DNA from 3 places in the Arthrobacter sp. I3 genome. Region 1 is predicted to be linked to each of the others. Evidence: riboswitches for the same ligand, from Rfam matches in the RefSeq annotation. Region 1 holds a riboswitch; each other region holds the start of a gene.
The links. A riboswitch is a leader RNA that binds a small molecule or an ion and turns the genes downstream of it on or off. The one in region 1 is predicted to bind S-adenosylmethionine.
Positions count from the first base shown of each region.

Region 2: it holds a riboswitch for S-adenosylmethionine, as region 1 does, so the genes downstream of both, Y706_RS0122230 (bifunctional o-acetylhomoserine/o-acetylserine sulfhydrylase) here and Y706_RS0103000 (DUF1737 domain-containing protein) in region 1, are expected to answer to the same signal.
Region 3: it holds a riboswitch for S-adenosylmethionine, as region 1 does, so the genes downstream of both, Y706_RS26695 (methionine ABC transporter ATP-binding protein) here and Y706_RS0103000 (DUF1737 domain-containing protein) in region 1, are expected to answer to the same signal.

Region 1 is NZ_KI914902.1:51,161-60,794, forward strand. Features, by position in the region: gene Y706_RS0102960 (UDP-N-acetylglucosamine 1-carboxyvinyltransferase) at 1-262, shown strand, start outside; gene Y706_RS0102965 (glutamate--cysteine ligase 2) at 314-1,498, shown strand; gene Y706_RS0102970 (PIG-L deacetylase family protein) at 2,083-2,988, shown strand; gene Y706_RS23305 (ATP-grasp domain-containing protein) at 2,988-3,929, shown strand; gene Y706_RS0102980 (glycosyltransferase family 2 protein) at 3,916-5,211, shown strand; gene Y706_RS0102985 (hypothetical protein) at 5,253-6,299, shown strand; gene Y706_RS0102990 (O-succinylhomoserine sulfhydrylase) at 6,330-7,538, opposite strand; gene Y706_RS0102995 (rhodanese-like domain-containing protein) at 7,539-7,958, opposite strand; gene Y706_RS0103000 (DUF1737 domain-containing protein) at 7,955-8,263, opposite strand; SAM riboswitch class IV at 8,276-8,389, opposite strand; gene Y706_RS23310 (ATP-grasp domain-containing protein) at 8,708-9,634, shown strand, end outside.
Region 2 is NZ_KI914976.1:35,822-45,455, reverse strand. Features, by position in the region: gene tdh (L-threonine 3-dehydrogenase) at 43-1,089, shown strand; gene Y706_RS0122260 (glycine C-acetyltransferase) at 1,188-2,399, shown strand; gene Y706_RS0122255 (NAD(P)/FAD-dependent oxidoreductase) at 3,054-4,178, shown strand; gene Y706_RS0122250 (amidohydrolase family protein) at 4,190-5,422, shown strand; gene Y706_RS0122245 (histidine phosphatase family protein) at 5,429-6,109, opposite strand; gene Y706_RS0122240 (CPBP family intramembrane glutamic endopeptidase) at 6,210-6,977, shown strand; gene Y706_RS0122235 (VOC family protein) at 7,080-7,718, opposite strand; SAM riboswitch class IV at 7,888-8,003, shown strand; gene Y706_RS0122230 (bifunctional o-acetylhomoserine/o-acetylserine sulfhydrylase) at 8,065-9,381, shown strand; SAM riboswitch class IV at 9,569-9,634, shown strand, end outside.
Region 3 is NZ_KI914962.1:3,458-13,091, reverse strand. Features, by position in the region: gene Y706_RS0120100 (tetratricopeptide repeat protein) at 1-192, opposite strand, end outside; gene Y706_RS0120095 (DUF1990 family protein) at 207-761, opposite strand; gene Y706_RS0120090 (MmcQ/YjbR family DNA-binding protein) at 758-1,168, opposite strand; gene Y706_RS0120085 (acyl-CoA dehydrogenase family protein) at 1,230-2,543, opposite strand; gene Y706_RS0120080 (MetQ/NlpA family ABC transporter substrate-binding protein) at 2,571-3,440, opposite strand; gene Y706_RS0120075 (LLM class flavin-dependent oxidoreductase) at 3,473-4,915, opposite strand; gene Y706_RS0120070 (methionine ABC transporter permease) at 4,962-5,627, opposite strand; gene Y706_RS26695 (methionine ABC transporter ATP-binding protein) at 5,620-6,429, opposite strand; SAM riboswitch class I at 6,569-6,659, opposite strand; gene Y706_RS0120060 (CoA-binding protein) at 6,757-7,182, opposite strand; gene acs (acetate--CoA ligase) at 7,491-9,634, shown strand, end outside.

The DNA.
Region 1 (9,634 bases):
CCTGACCGAGCTCAACAAGCTCGGCGCCCAGGTCCAGCTGCTCGATCCGCACCGCATTTACGTCAACGGGCCCAGCAAGTGGCGGGCGGCCGAGGTGGGCTGCCCGCCTGCCCTCCGCCCCGCCGCCTGCCTGCTGCTTGCCATGCTGGCGGCCCGTGGCGTCTCGGAGCTGCGGAACATCTATGTCATTGAACGCGGCTATGAGGACCTGGCCGAGCGGCTGAACACCATCGGGGCGAAGATCGAGTATTTCCAAGACTGAGCCCCGCGTTGGTGTGGGGCGTTTCGGCGGATCCTGACGCACAATAGATTCATGCGCACCTTCGGCGTGGAGGAAGAACTGCTGATAGTGGACCCCGAATCGGGGATGCTGCTTGCCCTCGCTGACCTCATGCTGCCGGGTCTGGTGCCGCCGCAGCAGGAAGCCGCCAGGGTTCTCCCGGCACAGAAACCGGTCCACGAAGGCGCCGACTTCAGCTACGAGCTCAAGCTCGAACAGATCGAGACCCAGACGCATCCGTGCCTGGAATACACGGAACTGCTCCGGCAGCTCAGGCGTGGCCGGTCCCTTGCGGACCAGGCGGCCCGGGCGCACGGCGGGCGCGTCGCGGCCCTCGCCACGTCGCCCCAAGGCTCAGCCACCCACCTGACCCCGAATCCGCGCTATATGACCATGCAGCAGCGCTTCGGGCTCACCGTCCGGAACCAGCTGACCTGCGGCCTCCACGTCCACACCTTTGTGGAGTCCCCGGAGGAGGGCGTGGCGGTAATGGACCGGATCCGTGACAAGCTGGCCGTGCTGATAGCACTCAGCGCGAATTCCCCCTACTGGAACGGGGCCGAGACCGGATTCGAAAGCTACCGCACCCAGGCCTGGAACCGGTGGCCGGGCTCGGGTCCCACGATGATCTTCGGCAGCCTGCCCGTCTACCGCCGCGTGGTCACCCGACTGGTCGAAAGCGGCGTCCTGATGGATGAGGGGATGGTCTATTTCGACGCACGGCTGGCCCGGCAGCATCCCACCGTGGAGATCCGGGTCGCGGATGTTTGCCTGCGGGCCGAGGATGCTGCCTTGATTGCCGTGCTGGTGCGCGCCCTCGTGGAGTCGGCCGCGCGGGAATGGAACGACGGCGTCGATCCCGCCCCGGTGCCCACGCTGCTGCTGCGGATGGCCGCCTGGCAGGCCAGCAATTGCGGACTGCGCGGGGAGCTCCTGGACTTCGGAACCTTCACCCCGGCCCCGGCCGCGGACGTGGTCAGGGCGCTCGTGGACTTCGTGGCCCCGGTGCTTGAGGAACAGGGCGAGCTGGAGCTGGCGCGCGAGGGCGTCGAACGGATTCTTGCAGAGGGCACTGGTTCCCAGCTGCAGCGCGGCCCGTTCCGGGCCGGCGGCCTGCCCGCCGTCGTCGAGCGGGCCATCGAACTGACCACCCAGGGGTCCGTCACCGAGGGGCCGGCAGACAATCGTTCGGCCCTGGGCCGGTTGCGCCCGGCCTGACCGGGAGCCCACAACAGCTGCGGGTGCGGGACGCCAAAAGAAAAAAGCCGAAGAGGCGCCGCATTTATTGCCGAATGCTGATAGGGAATCACGGTTGTTTAATGATTGCCGCCCAGCCCTTTTCAGTTAACCGTTCCCGGCAGGGCAGCACGCCCCCGTTCGCCTTGCGAAAGCCTGATCCGGGTAGTCGAAACAAGAAATATGAGTACTACCTGTGACCGCCATTAATTCCATTCACTGAGGTTCGGGTATTGCCTACTCGGGCGCCCTGATAGGCCACTCGCCTTTACTGGAAGAGCAAGTTCAAGGTTTTCAGAAGGTTTCCAGAAGGTCTCACAATGTCACGTAACACGCCGGGGGGCGGTTGTGCTGTGCCACATATGCGCTGGTCAACGTCCTGCAATGCTCGCACAGCCCGCAGCGGCTGCACCTTTCGCCGACGCGGCACCCTGCCAAGGGTGCCGCGAACCGATTCAGAAATGGCCCCTCTTACTTCCCAAAGCCGGGTTCGCTTATGCGCCCGGCCCTGAAGATCAAATCCGGCCCGGCACTGGGGTGCCGAACAACATAGGAATTGAATTCACATGGTCTCGATTTATGTCTTGCTCATCGTTTTCCTGATTACTTTTGTGGCCGCCGCCGCCCTTGGCCGGTCCTGGTTCCACCGCCGCCTGCGCCGTCCCGAACTGCTTCGCAGGATTTGCCTTCTTGCCGGCTCAACGCTGCTGGTGGCAAATCTGGCCAGCGTTTTCCTCGATGCGCCCGAGTTGTGGCGGACTGCCGACCTCACGCTCACCCTTGGCGGGCTCGCGTCCCTGGGCGTTGCTTTGACGGCCCTGCGCACCGGGGGAGCCCCGGCCCGCCAGCCGCGCAGAGTTCTGGCCATCGGCGCCCACCCCGACGACCTTGAACTTGCTTGCGGCGGTACCCTGGCGAAGTTCGTAGACTCCGGACACGAGGTGCAGGGGCTCGTCATGAGCGATGGCACCCGTGGAGGGGATCCCCTGGAACGCTCCCTCGACGCGCGGCGCGGCGCGGCGTTCATGGGCCTCACCGGAATGACCCACTACAACTTCACAGACACGGACCTGTTCCGGCACAGCCAGGAAATGGTGGGTGTCATTGAAGCCGCCATCGCCCGCTACAACCCGGACATCATCCTCACGCATTCCAACCACGACCAGCACCAGGACCATCAGGCCGTCCACATGGCGACGCTGCGGGCCGCCCGCCAGCACCACTCAATCCTCTGCTATGAAAGCCCGTCGGCAACGCGGGACTTCAGCCCGAGCGTCTTCATTGACATCGACGACTACCTTGACGCCAAGGTCCAGGCCGTGAGGATGCACAGCGACCAGCTCGCCAAGCCGTACATGACGCCCGAGCGGGTCCGCGGCATCGCCTCGTTCCGCGGCGGGCAGGCGCGGCGCCGGGTCGCCGAAGCCTACGAACCCGTCCGTCTCCTGAGCACGGAAATGGAAAAGCTGTGATGCCCCGCGTGCTGGTCACCGGCGCCGGAGGCCCCGCGGGCCGCGCCGTAGCGGCCCAGCTGAAGTCCCGTGGCGTTCCCGTCCTGGGCACGGACATCCGCGAACTGCCCGCCGGGGCCGGCCTTACCGTCGTCCCGGTGCCGCCGGCCTCGGACCCGGACATGGTCTCGGCTCTGCGCCGGCTTGTCGTCCAGGAGGGCATCAACCTGGTCATCCCCACGGTGAGTGAGGAACTCCCGCAGCTTGCCGGGTACCGTGCCGCCTTCGGGACCGACGTCCGGGTCATCATCGGCGATCCCGGTCCGGTGGCTCTGGCCAACGACAAGCTCTTCACGGCCTGGCAGCTGCAGACCGCCGGGGTCCCCGTGCCGAGATTCGGCGTGCCCAGGGACTTCGCCGATGCCGGTGCCGCCATGGCCGCGCTCGGCGGCCCCATAGTTCTCAAGCCGCGGGTCTCCCGCGGCGGACGCGGCGTGATGGTCATCGACGGCAGCAAGCAGGTGGACTGGCACCGCCTGCCGGAAGGCCTGATTGTCCAGGAATTCATCCCGGGCACCGAATACGGCCCGATGGTCTTCGGCACCCCGGCGCACAACGGGGCCGCGCCGTTCGTCGTCGTCGTGGAGAAGACCGAACTGGCGCAGGGCAGCGTGGGCAACGCCGTGAGCACCCGCCGCGCCGAAGCAGGCGAGGCCATGGACGTCGGAAATCTGGCGATGGGGGCCGTCCGCTCGCTGGGCCTCACGGGCCCGGTCGACGTCGACGTCCGCCGGCGTGCCGACGGGACCCCGGCGGTCCTTGAAGTGAACGCCCGGTTCGGCGCGAACAGCAGGCAGGCCCCGGAACTGCTCGACGCCGTGCTGGCGTCGTTTGCCCTTCCCTCCTTCAACCCGGCCTCCTTCCGGCAAAGCACAGGAGCGTACGCCCATGTCCTGGTTTAGTTCCGCCTCCGCATCAGCCGTCCCCGGCGCCGAATACCTCCTGCTCCTCATCGGCCTGCCGATTCTGGTGTTCGGGCTCGTGAAGCTGCTCGTGCTGCCGCTGTCCGTCTGGTTTGAACTCCGTGCGGGGCGCCGCCGCCGCCGCGCAACGCCCACCCTGCTGGATGAGCGGCCCAGCGTGTCGATCATTGTCCCGGCTTTCAACGAGGCGACCGTCATCGAAAACTGCGTCCGCTCCATTCAGCTCACCCTGTACGACCGGTACGAGGTGGTGCTCGTGGATGACGGCTCCACTGACAACACGGCCGGGCTGATGCGCGCGCTCGCCGCGACGGATCCACGGATCACGGTCCTGACCCAGGCCAATGCCGGCAAGGGGGCGGCCCTGAACCTGGGCATCCGCCACGCCACGGGTGAGGTCCTCATGTTTGTCGACGCTGACGGGATCTTCTCCCAGAACACCGTCAAGCGGATGCTCCAGGGTTTCACTGACCAGCGCACCGGGGCCGTGTGCGGCGACGACAGGCCGGTAAACCTGGACCGGGTCCAGACCCGGATGCTGGCCTTCATCAGCCATGTCGGCACCGGGATGGTCAGGCGCGCCCTGACCATGATCGGCTGCCTCCCGATCGTTTCCGGCAACATTGGGGCGTTCCCCCGCCGGATCCTGGAGGAGATCGGGCCGTTCCGCGAAGACACGGTAGGCGAGGACCTGGAACTCACCTGGCGGGTGCACAAGGCAGGCTACCGGGTGGTCTTCGCCCCGCGGGCGCTGGTCTATGCCGAGTCGCCGTCAACGGTCCGGGCGCTCTGGCGCCAGCGCGTCCGCTGGGCCCGCGGGCTGCTGCAGACCATGGGTGTGCACAAGCGCATGATCGGCAACCTCCGGCACGGACAGTTCGGCGCGTACCTGCTGTTCAACACCATCACCATGGTGGTGCTCCCGGTGCTCCAGATCCTGGTACTCGTGGATCTGGTCTTCCTCACGGCGCTGGGCCGCAGTCCGTTCGGCGCGGACGTCTGGGCGATCCTTGGCTGGGTGGGGCTGTTCATCACGTTGCTGCTCACGGTGTTTGCCCTGGCCATGAACAGGGCGTGGAAGGACCTGCGGCACGCCTGGGCACTCCCGCTCATCCCGCTCTATTCCGTGTTTACGAGCCTGACCATGGTCGCCGCGCTGGTGCAGGAACTCCGCGGCAAGGAGGCGCACTGGAACAAGCTGACGCGGACCGGGGTGGTCAGCGTCACCGCCCCGGCGGTGCGCCCGGACGTCAGCGTTTGAGGCGCGGACCGGCTGCCTTCCCTGCCCTTGTGCTCCTGTCGGTGCTGGCGCTTGCCGCCACTGGGTGCGGCGGCCCGCAGGGACCCACGGCGCCCGCCGCGGAGCGCACTGTCGGCGTCGGCTACGAAACTGTGGTCGACGCCGCCTCGACGCTGCCGGAACTGGCCAGACGGCTCGATGAGGTCAACGCCAACAGCGTCACCATCAGCGTGGGGCGGCTGGACTGGACGGCGTTCCCTTGGGACGCCCACCCCGAGGTGGAGGCCGTCCCGGGCCGCGACCACGTGGCCGAAGCGGTCAAGGCACTGGGGACCGGCGGTGATGGCCGGAAACGCAAGGTCACACTGACCATCGACCTGCTGATCCCCGGCTGGATCCGCACCAACCCGGGCCTGGCCGGCATCAACTTCGACGGCACCCGCTCCACGGAGTTCGCCAGCGTCAGCGCACTCACGACAGGACCCGTCGGGGAGCGGCTGGTCGACTTCGTGGCCGAGGTGACCAGGCGGTACCAGCCGGACGCCGTGGCCTTGACGGAACTGATGTTCGATAACAACACCTACGGCGGCGACGACCGTGACTCCTACCGGCTGGCCAGCGGCGGGACGGACTGGCCGCGGCTCGCGAACGGGGACATCGACGTCGAACACCCGAGCCTTGGGGCCTGGCGGTCGAAGGCGGTGGCAGCCATCGTGGCCAAGGCGGCGGCGGCCGCGCACGCGAACGGCGCCACGCTCGACATGGACGTCCGGGCGCCGTGGCACGATCCCGCCGCCGACCGGCCGGAGAGCGGCCATGACTATGGGCTGCTCGCCGCGGCCGCGGACCGGCTGGTCTTGTGGGACTACTTCGGGCTCAACGACGCCGCTCCGGCCTACTCCGCCGAGCTGGCCGCGGCCATGGCCAAGCGGTCCGGGAAGTTCGCCATGTCGGTCGGGATGTGGGCCAAGGACGGGCGCATCTCCGCCGCGGACCTGGCGGCCGGGCTGGGGGCGTCTGTCTCCGGCGGGGCGGCCGCCGTCGCTGTCACACCGTCCAGCATGCTCGACGACGACGCCTGGCGGGCGCTCAAGGCGGCCTGGGCCTGAGCGGCCATGGCCCCGGACCTGCTTAAGGGCCTAGACCTGCTTGAGCGCCTGGCCGAGGTCGCGGATCAGGTCCTCGACGTCCTCCAGCCCCACCGAAAGCCGGACCACGCCGTCGCTGAGGCCGATCGCCGCGCGGCCTTCCGGGCCCATCGCGCGGTGCGTGGTGGTGGCCGGGTGCGTGATGAGCGTCTTGGCATCGCCCAGGTTGTTGGAGATGTCGATGATCCGCAGCGCGTCCAGGAGTGCGAACGCGGCCTGCTTCGCCGTGCGGCCGGGGGAGGGCTGCAGTTCCAGGGTGAGCACGGTCCCGCCGGCCTTCATCTGCTGTACTGCGAGCGGGTACTGCGGGTGGGACGGCAGCAGCGGGTACTTTACCCAGCCGACCGCAGGCTGTCCCTCGAGCCATTCGGCGAGCCGCAGCGCGGAGGCCGAGGAATGGTTGACGCGCAGGGCCATCGTCTCCAGGCCCTTGGTGAGCACCCAGGCGTTGAACGCCGAAAGCGCCGGACCGGTGTGCCGCATGAGCTGCTTGACGGGCCCGTCGATGAATTCCTTGGTGCCCAGGATGGCCCCGCCCAGGACGCGGCCCTGGCCGTCGATGTGCTTGGTGCCGGAGTAGACCACCACGTCCGCGCCGAGGTCGCCGCAGCGCTGGAGCAACGGGGTGGCGAAGACGTTGTCAACCACCACCGTGGCGCCGGCCGCGTGCGCCAGTTTGCTCACGGCGGCGATGTCCACGATTTCCTGCATCGGGTTCGACGGCGACTCGAAGAACACCGCGGTGGTCGGCACGGACAGCGCGGATTGCCACTGCTCCAGGTCCGGACCGTCCACGAAGACCGTCTCGACACCCCAGCGCGGCAGGATTTCGTTGAGGATCACGAAGCACGAGCCAAACAGCGAGCGGGCCGCGACCACCCGGTCGCCGGCCGCCAGCAGCGCGCCCAGGGCGGTGAAGACGGCGGACATGCCGGACGCCGTCGCGAAACACGCCTCCGTTCCCTCGAGCAGCCGCAGCCGCTCCTGGAAGGTGGCGACGGAGGGGTTGCCGTAGCGGGAGTAGACGAAGCGCTCGTCCTCCCCGGTGAAGGCGCGCTCGGCGGCGGCCGCGGACTCGTAGACGAATCCTGAGTTGAGGAAGATCGGCTCGGTGGTTTCCTGGAAGCCGGTGCGGTCAAGGCCGCCACGGACAGCCTGGGTGTCGGCCGCCCAGCCGGCGGCGTCGGGATTGAAAGTCACTTAGATCTTTCCGAGGTTGGTGGGCAGGCCGCGGTTCTTCCAGCCATTGACGGTGCGTTCGCCAAAGCGGTCGGCCTCGCCTTCGAAGCCTTCAAGGACGTTGTACGAGGTGTAGCCGGCGGCCGTCGCGGCCGTCGCGGCGCCGATCGACCGGGCACCGGAACGGCAAAGGAACACCAGTTCGACGGCGGTGTCCGCCGGCGCCTGCTGCCTTAGCTGTTCCACGAAGTGCGGGTTCGGCGTGCCGCCGGCGAGGTTCCACTGGATGAAGAGCGGATCGTTGCGGCTCTCGCCCGCGGCCGCGGTGTCCGGGATGCCGATGTGGGCCCATTCGACCTCGGTCCGGACATCCACCAGGATGGCTCCGGCCTCCAGCTTGGCCCACGCCTCCTGCGGGCTGAGGTCTCCGGCGTAGCTCATGCGTGGCCCGCGAAGGCCCCGTCGGCGTCAAATTCGTCGGCGTCGAGCTCATCAACCGCATTGGCCACGGCGGCGTCCGCACTGGCAATCGCGGCCGGCAGGACCAGCGCCTGCGCCACGATCACGGTGCTTCCGTTGAAGCTGGCGGCGGGGCTTCCATGCAGCACGTAGCCCTCGGCCAGGGCGGCTGACACCCGCTCGCAAAAGGCGCGGTCATCCGCGCCGGTGAACAGCCGGTAGGCCAGCCTCTCCTCGCCGGGTGCTGAACCGGGTGTGGCTGTTGTGGGTATTGACGTCTCGGGCACGACGGATCTCCTCTTTCACGCTTGCAGCTCGAATTCTCGAATGCCGAGTATTCACCTGAGGCACCCCGCCGCGAAAGGGAGGGTTGCCGACCGGCCAGTCAGGGCTTGGCACCGGTTCTCATTACTCCCCAAAAACGTAACACCTGCGACGCCGGCCCGCACGGCCGCCGTCGTCATGTTCCGTAACCGGACCGCGGCCCGGGCGAGTAGTGGCGGGCTCCAGTTTCGGGTACAGCCCACTCGTGTCTGCCGGGACGTTTCGCCGTCTACTGGGGGGATTAGGTCCGACGAGTCGGCCGGAGCTGCAGGTGATTCGAGCAATGTGTGAATCGAGCAGTCCCGGAATCGACTCGTCTGTCCATCAACAAGCTGTCTGGGAATCGGTGGCTGGAACGGTCGGAGCCGCAGCCGCGGTCCGGCCGGTGACGGCGGAATGGAGCAATCGTGGGCCCGCGCATACTCGTTACCGGGATTACAAGCGCCGCCGGGCGGGCCGTCGCGGCCCAGCTCGAAGCCCGGGCCCTCCCGTACCTCGGCTCCGACGCCCGCGCCGACACCCGCCAGGCCGGGGAGGCTCCCGCCGCCGCGGTCAGGCTCCTGCCGGCGACGAACCCGGACATGGTCCTGGACCTGCGCCGGGTGGTGGACCGCGAAGCCATCAACGTCATCATTCCGACCCTCACCGTGGAGCTCCCGGTCCTGGCCGCGGCCCGCGCCGGATTCGCCCAGGACGTGCGGATCATCGTGGCCGACCCCGCCGCGGTGGCCCTCGCCAACGACCACCTGTTCACCACCTGGGCGCTGCAAGCCGCCGGCATCCCGGTGCCCCGGTTCGCGGTTCCGGGCGACCTCGCCGCCGCGCCGGCATCCCTCGCCGGCCTCAGCGGCCCCGTGGTGGTCAAGCCTCGGGTCTTCAAAGGCTCCCATGGTGTCCACCTGCTGGCCGGAACCGACTCCGTTAGCTGGAAGAACATGCCGGCGGGGCAACTGGTCCAGGAATTTATCCCGGGCGCCGACTATGTGTGCCTGGTGTTCGGCACCCCGGCACGCAACGCGATGGCGCCGGTGGCGGTGGTCCTCGAGAAGACCAGGACTCCGTATGGACGCGCCGGCAGCGACGAGGTCAGCCGCAGGGTGCCGGCGAACCAGGCCGGGGATGTGCGCAAGCTGGGCCTGGCCGCCGTCCGCACGCTCGGGCTGGCCGGACCGGTCCAGGTCCAGATCCGTCGCCGCACCGACGGAACGCCCGTGGTGCTGGGTGTCTGCGCGACCCTGGGGGAGAACAGCACCTGGGCCCCGGAAATGCTCGACGCCGTGCTCGCAACGTTCATGCTCCCGGCGTTCAACCCGGCCTCGTTCCGCCGGTGCCCG
Region 2 (9,634 bases), on a different contig from region 1:
AACGCGCGGAGCAGGACCCCAAAAGCACAGTTAGGAAGGCCCATGAAGGCTCTCTACAAAGCCGGCGCCCACGCAGGATTCGAGCTCGTCGACCGTCCCGAGCCGAAGAGCGGCCCCGGGGACGTCAAGATCCGCGTCATGACCACCGGCATCTGCGGTACGGACCTGCACATCCAGGCCTGGGACGCCTGGGCGCAGGGCATCATCAACGCCCCCCTGATCGCCGGCCACGAGTTCTACGGCGAGGTCGTGGAGACCGGCGAGGACGTCCTGGACGTCAAGGTGGGGGACAGGGTCTCCGGCGAAGGCCACATCGTCTGCGGAATCTGCCGCAACTGCCGCGCCGGCCGCCGGCAGATGTGCATCAACACCGTCAGCGTCGGCGTCCAGCGCGACGGCGCCTTCGCCGAGTACGTGGTGATCCCCGAGACCAACGTCTGGGTCCACCAGGACCCCTCCGTCACCCCGGAACTCGGCGCCATCTTCGACCCCTTCGGCAACGCCGTCCACACCGCCCTGAGCTTCCCGCTGGTCGGCGAGGACGTGCTGATCACCGGCGCCGGACCCATCGGCCTGATGGCGATCGCCGTCGCCCGGCACGCGGGCGCACGCAAGATCGCGATCACCGACGTCTCCGCGCCCCGGCTGGAACTGGCCCGCAGGCTCGGCGTCGACCTCGCGATCGATGTCTCGAAGATGCGGGTCAAGGACGCGCAGCGCGAACTTGGCATGCGCGAAGGCTTCGACATCGGCATGGAAATGTCGGGACACCCCACCGCGCTGCCTGAGATGATCGACAACATGAACCATGGCGGCCGGATCGCGATGCTGGGACTGCCCAGCCAGTCCATCGACATCAACTGGGGCAAGGTGGTCACGCACATGCTGACCATGAAGGGCATCTACGGTCGCGAAATGTTCGAGACCTGGTACGCGATGAGCGCCATGCTCTCCTCCAACCCTGCCCTGCACGCAAATATCTCGGCCGTGGTCACGGACACGCTGCCGGCCACCGACTGGGAAAAGGGTTTCGAGGTGGCCCGCGCCGGCGTCGGCGGCAAGGTGGTCCTCGACTGGACCGTTTTCTAGGCCCCTTTCCCTGACCGCTCGCTACCGGGCCCCTGCCATACACCGCCTTCCACGCACAGCATTCCGCCCCCGCATCCAACCAGCCGAGGAGCCAACCCATGTATTCAGCCATCAAGGACCAGCTGCAGCACGAACTCGATGAGATCCGCAGCGCCGGTCTGTTCAAGACCGAGCGGCATATCGACTCGCCGCAGGCCAACCGCATCAAGGCCGGGCAGATCGGCGAGTCCGGCGCCGACGTGCTGAACTTCTGCGCCAACAACTACCTGGGCCTCGCCGACCACCCGGACATCATCGCCGCGGCGAAGACCGCCATGGACGAGCGCGGCTTCGGCATGGCCAGCGTCCGCTTCATCTGCGGCACCCAGGACCTGCACCTGGCACTGGAAAAGCGCGTCTCGGCGTTCCTCGGCACCGAGGACACCATCCTGTTCTCCAGCTGCTTCGACGCCAACGGCGGCGTATTCGAGTCCCTCTTCGGCCCGGAAGACGCAGTCATCTCGGACGCCCTGAACCACGCGTCCATCATTGACGGCATCCGGCTCTGCAAGGCCCAGCGCTTCCGCTACGCCAACCAGGACATGGCGGACCTCGAATCGAAGCTGATCGAGGCCACCACGCAGGAGAACCCGGCCCGCCGCAAGATCATCGTCACGGACGGCGTCTTCTCGATGGACGGCTTCCTGGCCCCGCTTGAGGCGATCTGCGACCTCGCCGACAAGTACGACGCCCTGGTCATGGTGGACGATTCCCACGCAGTGGGCTTCATGGGCGCCACCGGTGCCGGCACGCCGGAACACGCCGGCGTCTCGGACCGCGTGGACATCTACACCGGCACCTTCGGCAAGGCCCTCGGCGGCGCCTCCGGCGGCTACGTCTCGGGCCGCGGCGAGGTCGTGGCGATGCTCCGCCAGAAGGCCCGCCCCTACCTGTTCTCCAACTCGCTGGCCCCGGCGATCGTCGCGGCCACGCTCAAGGCCCTGGACCTCGTGGAAAACTCCGGCGAACTGCGCGGCAAGCTCTTCGCCAACGCTGAACTCTTCCGCAACCGCATGAGCGAGGAAGGCTTCGACCTGCTCTCCGGCGAGCACGCCATTGTCCCGGTAATGTTCGGCGACGCCGTCATGGCGGCCAAGGTGGCCGACGCCATGCTCCACAACGGCGTCTTCGTCACGGCGTTCAGCTACCCGGTGGTGCCCAAGGGCGCCGCCCGGATCCGCGTCCAGCTCTCCGCCGCGCACAGCGCCGACGACGTCGAAGCCTGCGTCCAGGCGTTCGTGCGCAGCCGCGCAGCAGTGGCAGCAGCCTAGAGCGCCTGATCGCCGAGGCCGGGCCCCCGCATTCAGCACGGGTCCGGCCCGGCCCCAGGAGCCAGGCCCTGCCCGTTCATCCAGGCTTCCTCCACGTGCTGGTCCGCGGGACATGTCCAGCTCCGGCAGCGAGGACTGGACATAATGCCACTATGTCCAATGGCCGCGACCAACGAAGGGCATGTCCCGGGCCGGCCCGCAGCAACGAGGGACATGTCCAGCTTCGGCAGCGAGGGCTGGACATAATGCCACTATGTCCAACGGCCATGACCAACGAGGGGCATGTCCCGGGCCGGCCCGCCGCAACAGGGGACATGTCCAGCCGTGCGGACCAAGGAAGAGCATGTCCCGGGTCTGCCGCCGCAACGAGGGACATGTCCAGCCGTGCGGACCAAGGAAGGGCATGTCCCGGGGCGGCGTGCACAATTTATCCAAGCAACCAGGATTTCAAGAAAGTTGCCGCCAAACTCGGAATCGTGGAGACGGCATATGCCGAGAACGCCGTGAGTCACTGGACATTTCAACGCCCGGGGATCCAACAATGGCGCTGGTGATGACTGTGGGACCCGATTGACGCCGCTCGCCCGGGGCGCAGGTTGAGGCAAACGCCGGCTACCGGCGCGGCCTGACCCGACAATCTGCAAGGATGGGACCATGTCAGCTCATTACGATGTCGTAATTGTCGGCGGCGGAATCGCCGGCCTGTCCCTTGCCTCCGCCTTGGCCGGGCACTGCAGTGTGGCCCTGATCGAAGCCGAGCAGACCCTGGCGTACCACACCTCGGCCCGCTCGGCCCGGCAACTGATTCCCAGCTACGGCCCGCCTGTGGTCCAGGAGCTCACCGTCCGGACGCTCGACCTCATCGCGGCCCGGGACGCCGAACGTCCGGAACCGGTGCTCACCCCGCGCAGTTTCATGCTGATCGGGGACGACGCCACCGTCCGGGCGGAGGCAAGCGGACACATGCACCGGATCACCCACGCCGAGGCACTGGACCTGTGCCCGGCCCTGGTCCCGGATTCGTTCAGCGCCGCCGGGCTGGACACCGGATCCTTCGCCTGCAACGCCCCCGTGCTGCTCGAGGAGCACCGGCGGCTCGCCGTGGCCGGCGGCGTGGACATCATTACCGGCGCCAGGGTACATTCCGCCCAGCGCCTGGGCACCGGCTGGGAACTGGGCGCCGGGCAGGAAGGCTTCCAGTCCGCCGTCGTGGTCAACGCCGCCGGTGCGTGGGCCGACGAGCTCGCCGTCCTCAGCGGCGTCGAGAAGCTCGGCCTGCAGCCGTACCGGCGCACCGCGGCGATCGTCGACGTCGAGAATCCGCTCCCGGAAGCCTGCCCGATGGTGGCGGCGGCCGATGACAGCTTCTACTTCCGGCCCGACAACGGCCAGGTCCTGATCTCGCCCGCCGAACACGTGCCGAGCGGGCCCGAGGACGCCCGGCCCTATCCCGGCGACGTCGAACGGGTCATCGTCCGGCTCAACGAGATCACGACGCTCGGGATCCGGAACGTCCGCACCGCCTGGACGGGGCTGCGGACGGAGGCGGCCGACGGCGTCCCGGTGGTGGGGTTCGACGCCGAGGCCACCGGATTCTTCTGGCTCGCCGGCCAGGGCGGGTACGGATTCCAGACCTCATCCGGCGTCGCGGAACTGGCCGCCGGGCTGATCCTCGCCGGCCAAGGCTCCGCCCCGGCCCCGAACCCGGCGCGGGACGCCAGTCCGGCATCCCGGACAGCGGAGGCACTGGCCGCGACCCGCTGGTCCATCCGGCGCTGAAGAATGGATCTATGAGTACCCTCATCACCAATATCGCCGAACTGATGACCCAGGACGCGGAACACCGCGTCCTCCGCGACGCGGCGGTGGTAATCGAGTGGGAGCGGATTTCCTGGCTCGGGCCCGTGGCCGACGCCCCGGCCGCGGACGAACGGGTGGATGCCGGTGGCCGGGCGCTCCTCCCGGGCTGGGTCGACTCCCACACGCACCTGATCTTCGCGGGGGACCGCACTGCCGAGTTCGAGGCCCGGATGGCGGGGGAAAGCTACAGCGCCGGCGGGATCGCCGTGACTACCGGCGCCACCCGGAGCACGAGCGACTTCGACCTGACCCGGTTGGCGATGGGCCGCGTCGCGGAGGCCGTGTCGCAGGGCACCACCTACCTGGAGACCAAAACCGGCTACGGCCTGGACCTCGAGAACGAGGCCCGCAGCGCCCGCATCGCCTCCACGGTGGCGGACGAGGTGACCTACCTGGGGGCGCACCTTGTGCCCGCCGGAATGGACGCGGAGGAATACACGGAGCTCGTCTGCGGGCCGATGCTCACCGCAGTCCGGCCCTACGTCCGCTGGGCCGACGTCTTTTGCGAGCAGGGCGCGTTCAACGAGGACCAGTCCCGCCGGGTGCTGCTGGCCTGCAAGGCCGCCGGGCTGGGGCTGCGCGTCCACGGCAACCAGCTCGGCGAGGGCCCCGGAGTCAGGCTGGCGGTCGAAGTCGGCGCCGCCAGCGTGGACCACGTGAACTACCTTTCGGCCTCGGATGTCGATGCCCTTGCCGGCAGCTGGTCCGGCTGGGACGCCGCCGGCGGCAGCGGCACGTCTGGATCCGGGCAGCGCGGCACGGTTGCCACGTGCCTTCCGGCCTGCGATCTTTCCACCCGGCAGCCGCTGGCCCCCGGCCGGGAACTGCTCGACGCCGGTGTGCAGCTGGCGCTGGCCTCCAACTGCAACCCCGGCACGTCCTACACCAGCTCCATGGCGTTCTGCGTCACCACCGCCGTGCTGCAGATGCGGCTCAGCGTCCATGAGGCGGTGCGCGCCGCGACCTACGGCGGCGCCCTGGCCCTGGGGCGGGAGTCCGGGAACGACGTCGACGGCGAACGCGCGGTGGGCTCGATCGCCGTCGGGCACCGCGCGGACCTGCACCTGCTCAACGCCCCTTCCGCCACGCACCTGGCCTACCGGCCCGGCATCCCCCTGACGCACGCGGTGTGGCGGGCCGGCGTAGCGCAGCCGGTCCGCTGACGTGCCCTAGAACATCATGGGCGGTGCATCGAGGACGGTCTCGTCCACGCGCCTCTTCTCCCACTGCGTGAAGGGCTTGTCGAGCTCGTACTTGCCGTGCGAGGTGCGCAGCAGGGTGCGGACCTCGGCGTTCTCGGGGTTGTTCAGGGACTCGAAATATTCCACCGACCAGTGGAACCAGCGCATGCAGAACAGCCGCATGGTCAATCCGTGCGTCACGAACAGCGCGTTCGGGGCATAGCCGGGCCGGGACCAGTGCCGGTGCAGGGTTTCCATGAAGGAAGAAATCCTGTCATACACATCGGAACCGGACTCGCCCTCGCGGAAGCGGTAGAAGAAGTGCCCGTAGGCGTTGCGGAGCTCCTTCTGGTCCTCTATGTCGCCGGCGATCTGAAAGTTGGCCCAGTCCTGTTCGCGCAGGCGCGGTTCCTCGATCACCCGCTCCACGAGCGGGCCGAGATTCAGCGCCTCGAGGGTCTGGTAGGCCCGCAGGTAGGGGGAGACGTAGACGCACACCGGGCGGCCGTCCAGCTGGCGCCGGACCTCCTCCCCGGCCGCGGTGGCCTGCTCCAGGCCCAGTGCGGTCAACGGGATCCGGTAGTCCGGAACACGGTTGTAGATCGAGGTGTCGGCATTGGCGGCAGACTGGCCGTGCCGGATCATGATGATTTTCCGGGGCGCACTCATAATCCCCTAGCATAGGGCTCCCAAAAAGCCGCGGGTGCCGCCGCGGCCCGCACCACCCGGGCACCAGCAAACTATCGGCAAGTGCAGGCAAGATAGAACCATGTTGGTTCCCTCCCGCCGTCGGCTGCGGTTCGAAGTGTTGATTGTCCTGGGGTTGTCGCTCGGGCAGTCCGCGATCTACTCCCTGGTGCAGTTGCTGGACAAGATGACCACGGCGCCGCTGGCCCAGGGGACATCCACCCTGAACCGCTCACAGAGCGCACGCGAATACTTCGACCTCACCTACCAGTTGCTGGACATCATCTTCGCCCTGGTCCCGGTGGCCCTCGTGATCTATTTCCTCACCGAGCACTGGCCGGCCGGTGAGCGCGGAACCTCGGCGTTCCGAAGGATCGGCTTCGACTTCGCCCGGCCCGGCAAGGACCTCCTGCAGGGGCTCGGACTAGCTGCGCTCATCGGCATTCCGTCCCTGGGGCTCTACGCCGCCGGCCGGGCGCTGGGGATCACGACGGCGATCATCCCCAGCGCCCTGGACGCCTACTGGTGGACCGTGCCGGTGCTGGTCCTGTCCGCGATCAGGCACGCGGTGGTCGAGGAAGTGATTGTAGTGGCGTACCTGCTGGACCGGCTCGGGAAACTGGGCTGGAGCGTGCCGGCGGCCATCGCCGCCAGCGCCCTGCTCCGCGGCAGCTATCACCTGTACCAGGGGTTCGGGCCGTTCATCGGCAACGCGGTGATGGGCGTGGTCTTCGCGCTGGTCTACATCCGGACCAAACGGGTGATGCCGCTGGTGATCGCCCACGCCATCCTGGACACTGTGGCGTTCGTGGGGTTCAGCCTGTTCGGCAAGGCCGTGGGCCTGGGCTGAGTTGCTTTTAGGAGCAGGCCTTAAATGATCTCGGCCGCCGTCTCCTAGGTGACATCGTTGGCACCTAAGAGATGGCGGCCGAAGCGTGGGGCAGGTGGAACGTTAGATCGTGACCGCTCCGGAGGCGGTCTCGAAGGTGACAGAGAGGATGCCGGGAGTACCGTGCGGCGCGATCCAGTTCACGGCGACGTCTTCCAGCGGCTTTTCAACCGGTTCGCCCAGCCACTCCGTGACGCGTGCGGCCGAACCGGCAATGGTCAGTGCGGACATCTTGACATCGCTCGCGTAGGCGTTGGACGGGTGCAACTCCGGGTCGCCCTCCCACTTGAGCATGTACGGCACCTGGGGGTCGGCGATGAGCCCCAGGATGCCGATCTGCTTCCAGACCAGTTCGCGGCCGTCGGGAAACTTCCGGTTGCCGTTGACGGCGGCACGGCCGAGCCGCTCCTCGAACGGGGCCAGGTCGTCAACCTCGACGCACCAGCCCATCCAGCCGCCGCCGGCCTCGGAGCGTGCCCGGACGGCCTGGCCGAACGGGGCCTTGTCGGAGGCCGGGTGGTTCAGGACCTCCACGACTTCCAGGTACTTGTGTCCCGCGAGCGGGATAATCATGTTGCGTGTCCCGAAACGGGGGTGCACTCCACCCTTCACGGCTTCAACGCCGAGGGCAGACGCAATACGTTCAGTGGTGGCTGCCAAGCCATCGTGTTCACAGGCGTAAGAGACGTGATCCATGCGCATGCCATCATCTTGGCACTTTGTGATGGACCTCTCAGCTTAGGCTCCCCTAACCGTCATGGGACGTCCTGGGGCACGGAACGCGGCGCCCCGGATGCTCCGTCACGGCGGCCGTCTTCATCTTCGTCACAAAGCTATCCATGGCTCCGCCGCCATTCCTACACTGAAGCCAGGTCATGAGTGCCAGCGCACAGCCCCGGCTTGCTGGCCGGCAACCCTCGTATCGCGGTGGGGTGCCCCGGGTGAAGACCTGGCCGTCCGGCGCCCGCCGGAGGGCAAGCGCGGCGCCTGTTCCGGTTCGGGCCGAAAGCCCCGGCCGGTGCTGTGCCCAGTGACTCGAGGAGCACCAATGTCCAACGCCTGGTCCTTTGAAACCCGCCAGATCCACGCCGGCCAGGAGCCGGACAGCGCCACCGGCGCGCGTTCCCTGCCCATCTACCAGACGACGTCGTTCGTGTTCCCCAGCGCCGAAAGCGCCGCGAACCGCTTCGCGCTCGCCGAGCTCGCGCCCATCTACACCCGGATCGGCAACCCGACCCAGGACGCCGTTGAACAGCGCGTCGCCAGCCTGGAAGGAGGCCTCGCGGCGCTGCTGCTCAGCTCCGGCCAGGCCGCCGAGACGTTCGCCATCCTCAACATCGCCGAGGCCGGGGACCACGTGGTGGCCAGCCCCAGCCTCTACGGCGGAACCTACAACCTGCTCGCGCACACGCTGAAGAAGTTCGGCATCTCCGTGACCTTCGTGGCGGACCCGGACAACCTGGACCAGTGGCGGGACGCCGTCCAGCCCAACACCAAGCTGTTCTTCGGCGAAGTGGTCTCCAACCCCCGCCAGGACGTCCTGGACATCGAGGGCGTCTCCCGCGTGGCGCACGAGGCCGGCGTGCCGCTGGTGGTCGACAACACGCTCTCCACCCCCTACCTGATCCGGCCGATCGAGTGGGGCGCGGACATCGTGGTCCATTCGGCCACCAAGTACCTCGGCGGGCACGGCGCCGCAATCGCCGGCGTGATCGTGGACTCCGGCAACTTCGACTTCGGGAAAGACCCGGAGCGGTTCCCCGGCTTCAACACCCCGGACCCCACCTACAACGGCCTGGTTTACGCCCGCGACCTCGGAGCCGACGGCGCGCTGGGCGCGAACCTCTCCTACATCCTCAAGGCCCGGGTCCAGCTCCTGCGCGACCTCGGCTCCGCGGTGTCCCCGTTCAACGCCTTCCTCATCGCCCAGGGCATCGAAACGCTGAGCCTGCGCGTCGAGCGCCACGTGGCCAACGCCACGAAGGTGGCGCAATGGCTGGAGGGGCGGGACGACGTCGAATCGGTCGCCTACGCCGGGCTGCCGTCCAGCCCCTGGTACGAGCGCGGCCGCAAGTACGGGCCCAAGGGGACAGGCGCCGTCGTGGCGTTCAACATCGCCGGGGGAGCGGAGGCCGGCAAGCGGTTCGTCGATGCCCTCGAACTGCACTCGCACGTCGCGAACATCGGCGATGTCCGGTCGCTGGTGATCCATCCGGCGTCGACCACCCACAGCCAGCTCTCGCCCGAACAGCAGGTGATCGCCGGGGTGAATCCCGGGCTGGTGCGGCTTTCGGTGGGACTGGAGCATATTGACGACATCCTGGCGGACCTCGACGCCGGATTCCGCGCGGCCAAGACCGCCTAGACGGAAGCCCACGCGGAATTTCCCCACCTTTGCTGGCATGACGCCGCGAATCGCCGGCACTTCGGCGCGACCCGCCGGTCACGGCTGTCAAAGGTGGGGAAACTGCGGTGCTGACGGGTCCGGCTGTCACATGGAAGTCATAATCTTCGTGATTTCCGCACCCTGTTTCGTAGACTCGTACCAGGTCATGAGTGCCAGCGACAGCCCCGGCTTGCTGGCCGGCAACCCTCCTTTTGCGGCGGGGTGCCCCGGG
Region 3 (9,634 bases), on a different contig from region 1:
GACCGCATCCAGCAGGGCGTCGGCTTCCTCGTAGCGGCCCTGCAGCCCGATGGCCCGTCCCAGCTGCGTGGTGAGCTCGGCACGTTCGTCGGCGTCGTAGCGTTCATCTGCGGCCGCCGCCCGGAACCGGGCTTCGGACCCGGCGGGGTCGTCGAAGTTCCACAATTGGTCAAGGGTTTTCTGTTCCAGCATCCTTCGGCTCCTGATCAGCTTTCACCTGCGGCCAGTTCGTGTGCACTCCCAATGTAGCGGGAAGTGACATGCCGTTGTGCCCGTCCCGTGAGGGCGCGGCCGGTCGCGTAGAACCAGTTGGACGGCCGGCTGAAGGCCGTGATTTTCAGGAACACCCGCCCGGCGGCGTCGATCTCCACTTCGAAGGCCTCCTCGCCCCGCACGGGATGACCGGGCAGTGTGCCGTACCCGAACCCGGCTCGTTGCGGCCCGTCGCCGGGCACGGGCCGGCGTACCCACACCACCTCGCAGGGCGCGTTGATCCGGAAGGGTCCGACGCCGAATCCGCTCACCACGCGCGCGCCGGGCACGACGGCGTCGGAGTCGGTGTGGACGCGCAGCCCGGAGCGTTTCTGCAGCTGCCAGGTCAGAATCCCCTGCGCCACCCTCCGGTACAAAGCCGGGCCGTCGCCGAGGTATGCCCGGGACACCAGGCAGGGAAAGCCCGCCGGCGCCTGGCCGTGCTCGGTGGAGCCAATGCCCGGATAGTTCAGCCCGCCCCGCGCGCCGGCACCGGGATCACCGCTCATGTGTCCTCGCCCCTGGCGAGTCCCGCCCAGCCCAGCTGTTCCCGCTGCTTCCGGCTGAACGAGGCGACCACCAGGTCGTACGAATCCTCCACCATGTCCCGGATCATGTCGTCCGGCAACGATCCGTCCAGCCGGACCCCGTTCCAGTGCGTCTTATTCATATGCCAGGCGCCGGTGATTTCCGGGTGGATGGCCCGCAGCTGTTCGGCCAGGGCCGGCTCGCATTTGAGGCTCACGGACCAGTCGGCCGGGTCCATGGCCGACGCCGCGAACATCTTGGCGTCCTGCCTCGTGCCGCCGGCTATCCGTGCCCGCACCTTGAAGACCGATGTCTCCGGTCCGAAAGGAAAGTCCTCAAACGCACCGGGGAAGCTCAGGCAGATCTCGCGGAGGGTGGCAACGTCCATGGCACGAGCCTATCCGGCTGCGGCCTGCCCGGCTGCGCGGGCTATCCGGCTGCGGCCTGCCTCACCCTGCCTGCGCGGCGGTGCGGGCGTCGCCGATGCTGTGCAGCCCTTCGGGGGTGGTGCCGTTGACTTCGTAGTCGCCCACGGTGCGGGCCTTGAACACGGCGGGGTTGTGGGTGGAAACGGTCCTGGCGTTGCGCCAGTGCCGGTCCAGCGATTTCGACTTCGACGTGGCGGATGCCCCGGTGATGTCGAAGAGCTGCTGGGCCGCGGACTGGACGAGTTCCGGCACCAGCAGCTGCGCCTTTTCCACCGCGATTTCGCCGCGGACGTAGCGTTGTTCCGGGGTGAGGTCCAGGTTCTGGTCCGCGCCGGCGTCGAGCTCCCGGGCGGCGGCCAGCACCACGGATTCCGCCGCGAAGACCTTGGCCGAGAGCTGGCCGACCAGCTGCAGGATCAGCGGGTCGTGGCGGAACAGTTCGCCGGAGCCGGTGTTGAAGGTGCGCTTGCGGTCGCGGACCAGCGCCCTCGCGTCGGCCAGCGCCGCCCGGCCGATGCCCGCCAGGACGGCGAGCAGGACCAGCTGGAAGAAGGCCGGCTCGTGCGTGGTGGATTCCGAGCGCCGGATGATGTTGGTGTCCGGCACCACGGCGTCACGGAAAATCGTGGTGCCGGTACCGGTCAGCTGCTGGCCGAACCCGTCCCAGTCGTCGAGGATTTCCACTCCGGGCTGGGTGGTGCTGACCACGGCGTACTGGCGGCCCTCCACGCCCTCGGTGCTGGCCATGACGGCAATCCACTCGGCGAAGATGGTGCCGGTGGTGTAGTACTTCCTGCCGTTCAAGAGCCAGTCCCCGCCGTGGCGCGTCAGCTTGGTTCCGGTGGTGCCGAGGACATTGCCGGATTTCTCCGTGGCGGCGTTTCCAAAGATCTCGCCGGCCACCACTTTCGGGTACCAGCGGTTCCGGAAGTCCTCGGATTCCAGGCCGACGGTTTCCACGAACGCGAAGTGCGAGCGGTAGAGGTGGGCCACGGAGGAATCCGCCTCGGCGAGTTCGATGAGCAGCCGGAAGAAGTGCTCGAAGCCGATGCCGTCGCCGCCGTGTTCCGTGGGCACCCGCAGCCGGCCGAAGCCCTCCTCGTTCAGCCAGCGGACCTGTTCGAAGGGCAGGACCCGGTCCTGCTCGCGGGCCAGCGCGCCCTCCGCGATCCGGGCAAAGACGGGCCGGAAACGCTGGGCCAGGGTCTCGTAGGCGGCTTCGGCCGAGGCGGCTTCGGCCGACGGTGCCTCGGCGTAGGCGGCTTCGGCCGACGGTGCTGATGGTGCTGCGGCCGATGGTGCTGCGGGGGCTGTGGTCTCTGCTGTGTAGGACATGCGTTCCCTTGGTTGCTGTTGGCCGGGCTAGAGCTTGGCGGCGTCGGCGGCGGGGTCCTGGTCCCAGGGGGTGGGCAGGATGCCCTTCTGGTAGCTGGCAAACCAGGCTTTGACCTCCGGGGACTGGAAGGCGGCCTTGAGGGCCGCGGCCTTCTCCGACCCGGCAAAATCCTTCCGCCCGGCAACCACGATCCGGAACGGGACCTGGTCCGCATCCGTTTCGAAGGCCAGTGCGTCGTCCTTGCTGTGCCCGGCATCGGCGGCCATCCGGGCGACCAGGAAGCCGGCGTCGACATCGGGAAGGGTCTTGGCGAGGGACTGCTGGTCCACTTCCACGAACTGCAGCTTCTTCGGGTTGGCCGTGATGTTCTTTTGCGAGGTGTGGATCACGGTGGCGTCGGACAGCTCCAGCAGGCCGGCGTCGCGCAGCATGAACAGGGCACGGCCGTTGTTCGCCGGGTCCACCGGAATGCCGATCTTGGCGCCGTCCGGGAGCTCGTTCAGGGACTTGTACTTGTCAGACCAGATGCCGCCCGGGGCGCTGTAGACGTAGAACAGTCCCACGTTCTCCAGGCCCTTGTCCTGGTTGAACTGTTTCAGGTAGGCGTTGTGCTGGAAGAAGTTGGCGTCGAATTCGCCGTTGGCCACGGCCAGGTTGGGCTGGATGATGTCCGTGACGTACGTGGGCTCCAGGGTCCAGCCCTGGGCCGCGAGCAGGTTCTGGGCCAGCTTGGTCGGTTCCTGGTACGGGGCAGACTCGGTGACGATAATCTTGATCGTCTTGCCGCCGCTGGCGCCGGCACCGCCGGGGTTGGTGAGGCCGCAGCCGGTCAGTGCCGCGGCGGAGACCGCACCGGCGCCGGCGAGGGCATATTTGAGGAAATTTCTACGCTGCATGGTCTTGGTCCTTTGTGGTGGTTCGCGCTGAGCTATGACTGGGCGGTAACGCTGGCGGGCTGGTTTTCGGCCGCCGCGGAGAATTCGGTGAAGGCTCCCCGGAAGGCCGCGGCGGGGTGGCGTCCGTTGAGCCGCGGCCCGGCGCCGAAGAGCTTCTCGCGCAGGGTTCCCGGCGCGTAGCCGGTCTGGGCGAGGCCGCGGCTGCGCAGTTCCGGCAGCACACCGTCGATGAAGTCGGTGTAGGAGCCGGGGATGGTGTGGTTGATGATGTTGATGCCGTCGATTCCGGCGTCCTGCCACCGCTCGAGACGGTCGGCAATCTGGTCCGGCGTTCCCACCACCCGGTTGGCCCGGCTGCGGTAGAGCGCAATGTCGCGGAGGGTGGGGTTGCCGCCTCGGACGGAGGCGCGGATGGCCGTGAGATGTCCCTGGCTGCCTTCCGTTTCAAGGTCCCCGAGCGGGGTGTCCAGCGGCAGGCCGCCGAGGTCGACGCCGAACCCGCCGCCCACGTGGGCCAGCAGGGCCTCAATGTCCAGGCTGTCCTCGAGCTCATCGGCCTTGCGGTGCGCCTCGGCTTCCGTGCCGCCCACCACGAAGTGCATGCCCTGGAGGAACTTCACGTCATCCGGATGGCGGCCGGCGGCAACGGCCTGTTCCCGGACGGCCGCGGTGTACTTCGCGGCCACCTCGGTGCTCGGCGCAAGGGTGAAGGTGGCCTCGGCGTTGGCGGCGCAGAACTGCTGGCCGCGGCCGGAGCTCCCGGCCTGGAAAAGCACCGGGGTGCGTTGCGGCGAAGGGGCCGCGAGGTGGGGTCCGTCGATCGAGTACCGGGGTCCGCGGTGGTAGATCTTGCTGACTTTCTCCGGGTTCGCGTGGACTCCGGTCTCCTTGTCCCGGAGCAGCGCGTCGTCTTCCCAGGACCCTTCCCACAATTTGTAGGCGGCCTCGACGTATTCGTCCGCCCAGTCGTAGCGTTCGTCATGCTTGGTCAGCTCGGTGGCGTTGAAGTTCCGGTGCGCGTTTTCCAGCACGCTGGTGACGATGTTCCAGGCCACCCGGCCGTCGCTGATGTGGTCCAGCGTGGACATCTGCCGGGCGAACTGGAACGGGTGGCTCTGAATCACCGACGACGTCGCGGCCAGTCCGATCTCCCGCGTTCCGGTGGCGAGCGCGGAGAGCAGGATGAGGGGGTCGTTGGACGGCACCTGCAGGCCCTTTTTCAGCAGCGATGCCCACCCGCCGTCGTAGTCGCCGTAGAGACCGACGACGTCGGCGAAGAAGATCGCGTCAAACTTGGCGTCTTCGAGCTGGCGGGCCAGGTCGATCCAGAGCTGGAGTTCGTTGAACCGGTGCTGCTGGGCTTCCCGGCGCCGCCACTGGCCGCCCATGATGTGGCTGGACGTGTTCATCACGAAGGCGCTGATCAGCAGGCGGGGGCGGGGTCCGTCGAAACGGGTACTGGGTGTTGAAGTCATGGGGTGCTTTCCGCTGTGGGAGGTGGGACGAGGGTGCTGCCGGCGCTCAGAGGCGCTTGTCCAGGCGCCGGGCAACATAGGATCCGCCCAGCTGAACGATGGTGACCAGCAGGATCATCAGGACTATGGCGGTGATCATGAGCGGTGTCTCGTAGCGGTAATAGCCGTACCGGATGGCGAAGTCGCCGATTCCGCCGCCGCCCACCAGGCCGGCCATCGCCGAGTAGGAGATGAAGCTGACGGTCATGATGGTGATGGAGCTGACGAGTCCGGGCTTCGCCTCCACAATCAGGACGTCCCGGACGATCTGGGACCGGCTGGCGCCCATGGACCGTGCCGCTTCGACCACTCCGCCGCCGAGCTGGCTCAGGTTCTGTTCCACGAAGCGGGCGAAATACGGAATGGCGTTGAGGGTCAGCGGGACAATGACGGCGGCCGTACCGATGGTCGTGCCGACAATGAACCTGGTCACGGGAATGATTGCGATCAGCAGGATCAGGAACGGGAACGAGCGGAGCAGGTTGACCAGCCCGTCCAGGACCCGGTGCAGCTTTGGCCTGTGCTTGAGCCCGTTGGGACCGATGGTGTAGAGCAGGACACCCAGCGGTGTCCCGAGCAGCACCGCCAGCGGGATGGCCACCAGCAGCATGGTGAGGGTCTGCCCCATGGCGACGCCGATTTCGGGCAGGACTTCCAGGATGCGGTCAAACATTGATCAGGCCCTCCGACGCGGCTGTGGTGTGGGTGCCCCTCCCGGAGCGGTCCAGCTGGATCTCATCGGAGACCAGGTAGCGGCCGATCGACGTCGCCGGGTGGAAACCGGGGCGTTGGAGTTCGGCGAGGTCGAACTGCTCCACCACCCGGCCTTCTTCCATGACCGCGACGTTGTCCGCGATGGCCTTGATGACATTCATCTCGTGGGTGACCACCACGATTGTGATGCCGAATTCGGCGTTGACGTCGGCCAGGTACTGCAGGACCGATGACGTCGTCCGGGGATCCACGGCCGACGTCGGCTCGTCGCAGAGCAGCACTTTGGGCCCGGTGGCGAGGGCGCGGGCGATCGCCACCCGCTGTTTCTGGCCCCCGGAGAGTTTGGCCGGATACGTTCCCGCTTTGTCGGCGAGGTCCACGATTTCCAGGGTTTCGGCGGCCCGCCGCCGGCGTTCCGCCTTCCCGACGCCGGCGAACTTCAGGGACAGCTCCACATTTTCCTGGGCTGTGAGGTTGTTGAGGAGATTGAAGTGCTGGAAAATCATGCCGATGTCATGCCGCTTGGTCCGGAGCTCTGCGTCGGACAGGGTCACCAGGTCCACGCCGTCCACCAGGACGCGGCCCGACGTGGGGCGCTCGAGCAGGTTGATGTTGCGCAGCAGCGTGGATTTGCCGGCGCCGGAGAACCCGATGATGCCTTGGATGGTGCCCCGCCTGATGTGCAGGCTGACGTCATCGACGGCCGTAAAAGGTCCCGCGGCCGAAGCGAATGACGTGCTGACGTTCTGGATCTCGATCACAGGCCCCCACCTGCTCGGGGCCGCGGCGCTGCCGCTGTCTGCGTGTTCATGATTTCCTCCGGGCTCGCCCGAGGAAAGCCCCGGGTCCTGGCTTCCGGGCAGCGCTGAGCGAAGCCGGGGAGCCTCAGACCACAGTGGTTCTCCATCGGTCCTGGCGGTAGCACCGTCCTCAAAGGAGGGGGTTGCTGCGGCGTCACGGAGCCAGATCTCTCAGCCGCTCGGGATGGTTACGAGTCCATCTCACACGGCAGGAGGCCGGATACGGAAAAAGCCGGTCACATTTTGTAACCGACTCTTCCCGATCTGTTGATCGTCATTCCCGGGCCGTCAGATGCCCACGCGCCAGCCTTCGCGGGCAGGGCACGCGTTCACGACGACGTCCAGCCCGGCGGCCTTCGCGCGGTCCGTCGCGGCGTCATCGAAGACGCCCAGCTGCAGCCAGACGGCCTTGGCGCCTACCGCGATGGCCTCGTCTATGACGGCGCCCACCCTGTGGGAGTTGACGAAGCAGTCCACGACGTCGATCGGGTGCTTCTCCGCCGGAATGTCAGTCAGGGAGCGGTACCCCTTCTCGCCGTGGACGTCGTCTCCGGGCAGGTTGACCGGGATGATTTCCATGCCCATCCGGTCCCGGACATAGAGGGAAACCTCATACGCCGAGCGCCATTCGTTGGTGGTGAGGCCGACCACCGCCCACGTGCCTTTGGTTCGCATGAGGCGGTCAATGACTGCCGGATCGTTAACATGGGCCATGCATCAACCTTACTCCTGCGACCTTTCCGGGCAATTGTCGAATAAATGAATGATTTAGGCCGGACGCATGCCGGGTGAACGAATATTACGGCGCTCCCGCACGCCGATTTTGCGGAATCGTGCATCTGAAGTTCTAGTAGGTAGTGACCATCCCGAGCGGCCGAGAGACCTGGATCGATGACGCCGCAGCAACCCCCCGGTGACGTGAGACGACCATTCCCACGCAACCGCTCCGCCCTCCTTCGGTGATATTCGAGGGCGCCGGAGCAGCCAAGGGGTGCTACTGCCAGGACCGATGGAGTGCAGCAATGACCCCTGAGAATTCTTCCGCCCTGCCCACCTTTGCCCGGACTGCGTCCGAGGCATTCCCACAAACCACTTCGGACGCGACGGCGAACGAAGCAGGGCTGCGTGACGCGCCCGGCTCCTCTCGCGGCTCTTCGGGATGGTCCCTGAACGAGCCCACGGACGGCGCAGTGCACGGCGTCCCCGCCGACGGGCCGGCGCGTCACCGCAGCACCACCTCCGGAAACCACCCTCCCCGGCACGGCGCCGCCGCGACCGCGGGAACTGTCCAAGCAGAGACGGTTGCGTTCTGGGAAACCCAGGCTCTCCGCCTCGACTGGGCGGACCTGCCCGGCGGCGCAACGGAGCACGCCAAGCCCTGGCACACCGCGCACCGCCGGGTCCCGGCCGACGTCGAGGCCGGCCTCGGACCGCAGATCACCTGGTTCGAAGGGGGCAGGCTCAATGTCGCCTACAACTGCGTCGACCGCCACGTGGCGGCGGGGCGCGGAGACAAGGTGGCCCTGCACTTTGAGGGCGAACCCGGCGACCGCCGCGCCGTCACCTACGCCGAACTCCAGCGCGAGGTCTCCAAAGCCGCCAATGCCCTCCTGGACCTCGGCATCACCAAGGGCGACCGGGTGGTCATCTACCTCCCCGTCATCCCCGAAACCGTGATCATCACCCTCGCAGTGGCCCGGATCGGCGCCATCCATTCCCTGGTCTTCGGCGGATTCTCCGCCGAGGCCCTGAAGTTCCGGGTGGAGGACACCGGCGCCAAGCTCCTGGTCACCACCGACGGCCAGTTCCGCCGCGGCACCGCCGTGCCGGTCAAGGACAACGCGGACGCCGCCGTCGCCGGCGACAACGCCATCGAACACGTCCTGGTGGTCAACCGGACCACTCCCGCGGACGAGCTGGACACCGTCCCGATGACCGCCGGCCGCGACGTGTGGTGGCACGACGCCGTCGGGCGGGCCTCCGAGACTCACGAAGCCGAGGCGTTCGACGCCGAGACGCCGCTGTTCATCATGTACACCTCCGGCACCACCGGCAAGCCCAAGGGCCTGGTCCACACCTCCGGCGGCTACCTCACACAGGCGTCATGGAGCTTCGAGCACCTGTTCAGCAACCCCGACCCCGCGCTGCGGGAGAAGGACGTGCACTGGTGCACGGCCGATCTCGCCTGGGTCACCGCGCACACCTACGAGCTCTACGGCCCGCTCTCCAACGGCGCCACGCAGGTCATCTTCGAGGGCACGCCCAACACCCCGCACCCGGGCCGGCACTTTGAGATCATCGAACGGTACGGGGTCACGCAGTATTACACCGCGCCCACTCTGGTCCGCTCCCTCATGGGCTGGTTCCCGGACGGCGTCCCGGACACGTACGACCTCTCCTCCATCCGTCTCCTCGGCACGGTGGGCGAGGCCATCAACCCCGAGGCCTGGCGCTGGTTCCGGACCAATATCGGCGCCGGCACCGCCCCCGTGGTGGACACGTGGTGGCAGTCCGAAACCGGCGCCACCATCCTCTCCCCGGCACCGACGGACGCCGCGTTCAAGCCCGGCTGCGCGGCCCGCCCGCTGCCCGGCGTCAGCACGCGCATCGTGGACGACGCCGGCAATACGGTGCCGCCCGGCGTCCAGGGTTTCATCGTGGTGGACTCCCCCGGCCCGGCGATCGCCCGGACGGTCTGGGGCAACCCGCGCCGCTACTTCGATTCGTACTGGCGCCAATACGCCAAGCAGGGCTGGTTCCTCGCCGGTGACGGCGCCAAGTATGACGACGACGGCGACATCTGGATCCTCGGGCGGGTGGACGACACCCTCAACGTCTCCGGACACCTGCTCTCCACCATCGAGGTCGAATCGGCGCTCGTCACCCACCCGGACGTGGTGGAGGCCGGCGTCTGCCCGGTCGCGGACCCAAAGACCGGCCACGCGATCGTCGCGTTCGTGGTGCTGAAGGATTCGGCGGCCACCCCCGACATCCAGGGTGTCCTGAAGGCGCACGTCGCGAAGCAGATCGGGCCGATCGCCAAGCCGCGGGACGTCGTCGTCGTTCCCGACGTGCCGAAAACCCGCAGCGGCAAGATCATGCGCCGGCTGCTGACCCAGCTGTTCGAAGGCACAACGCTCGGCGACACCACCTCGCTGCAGAACGA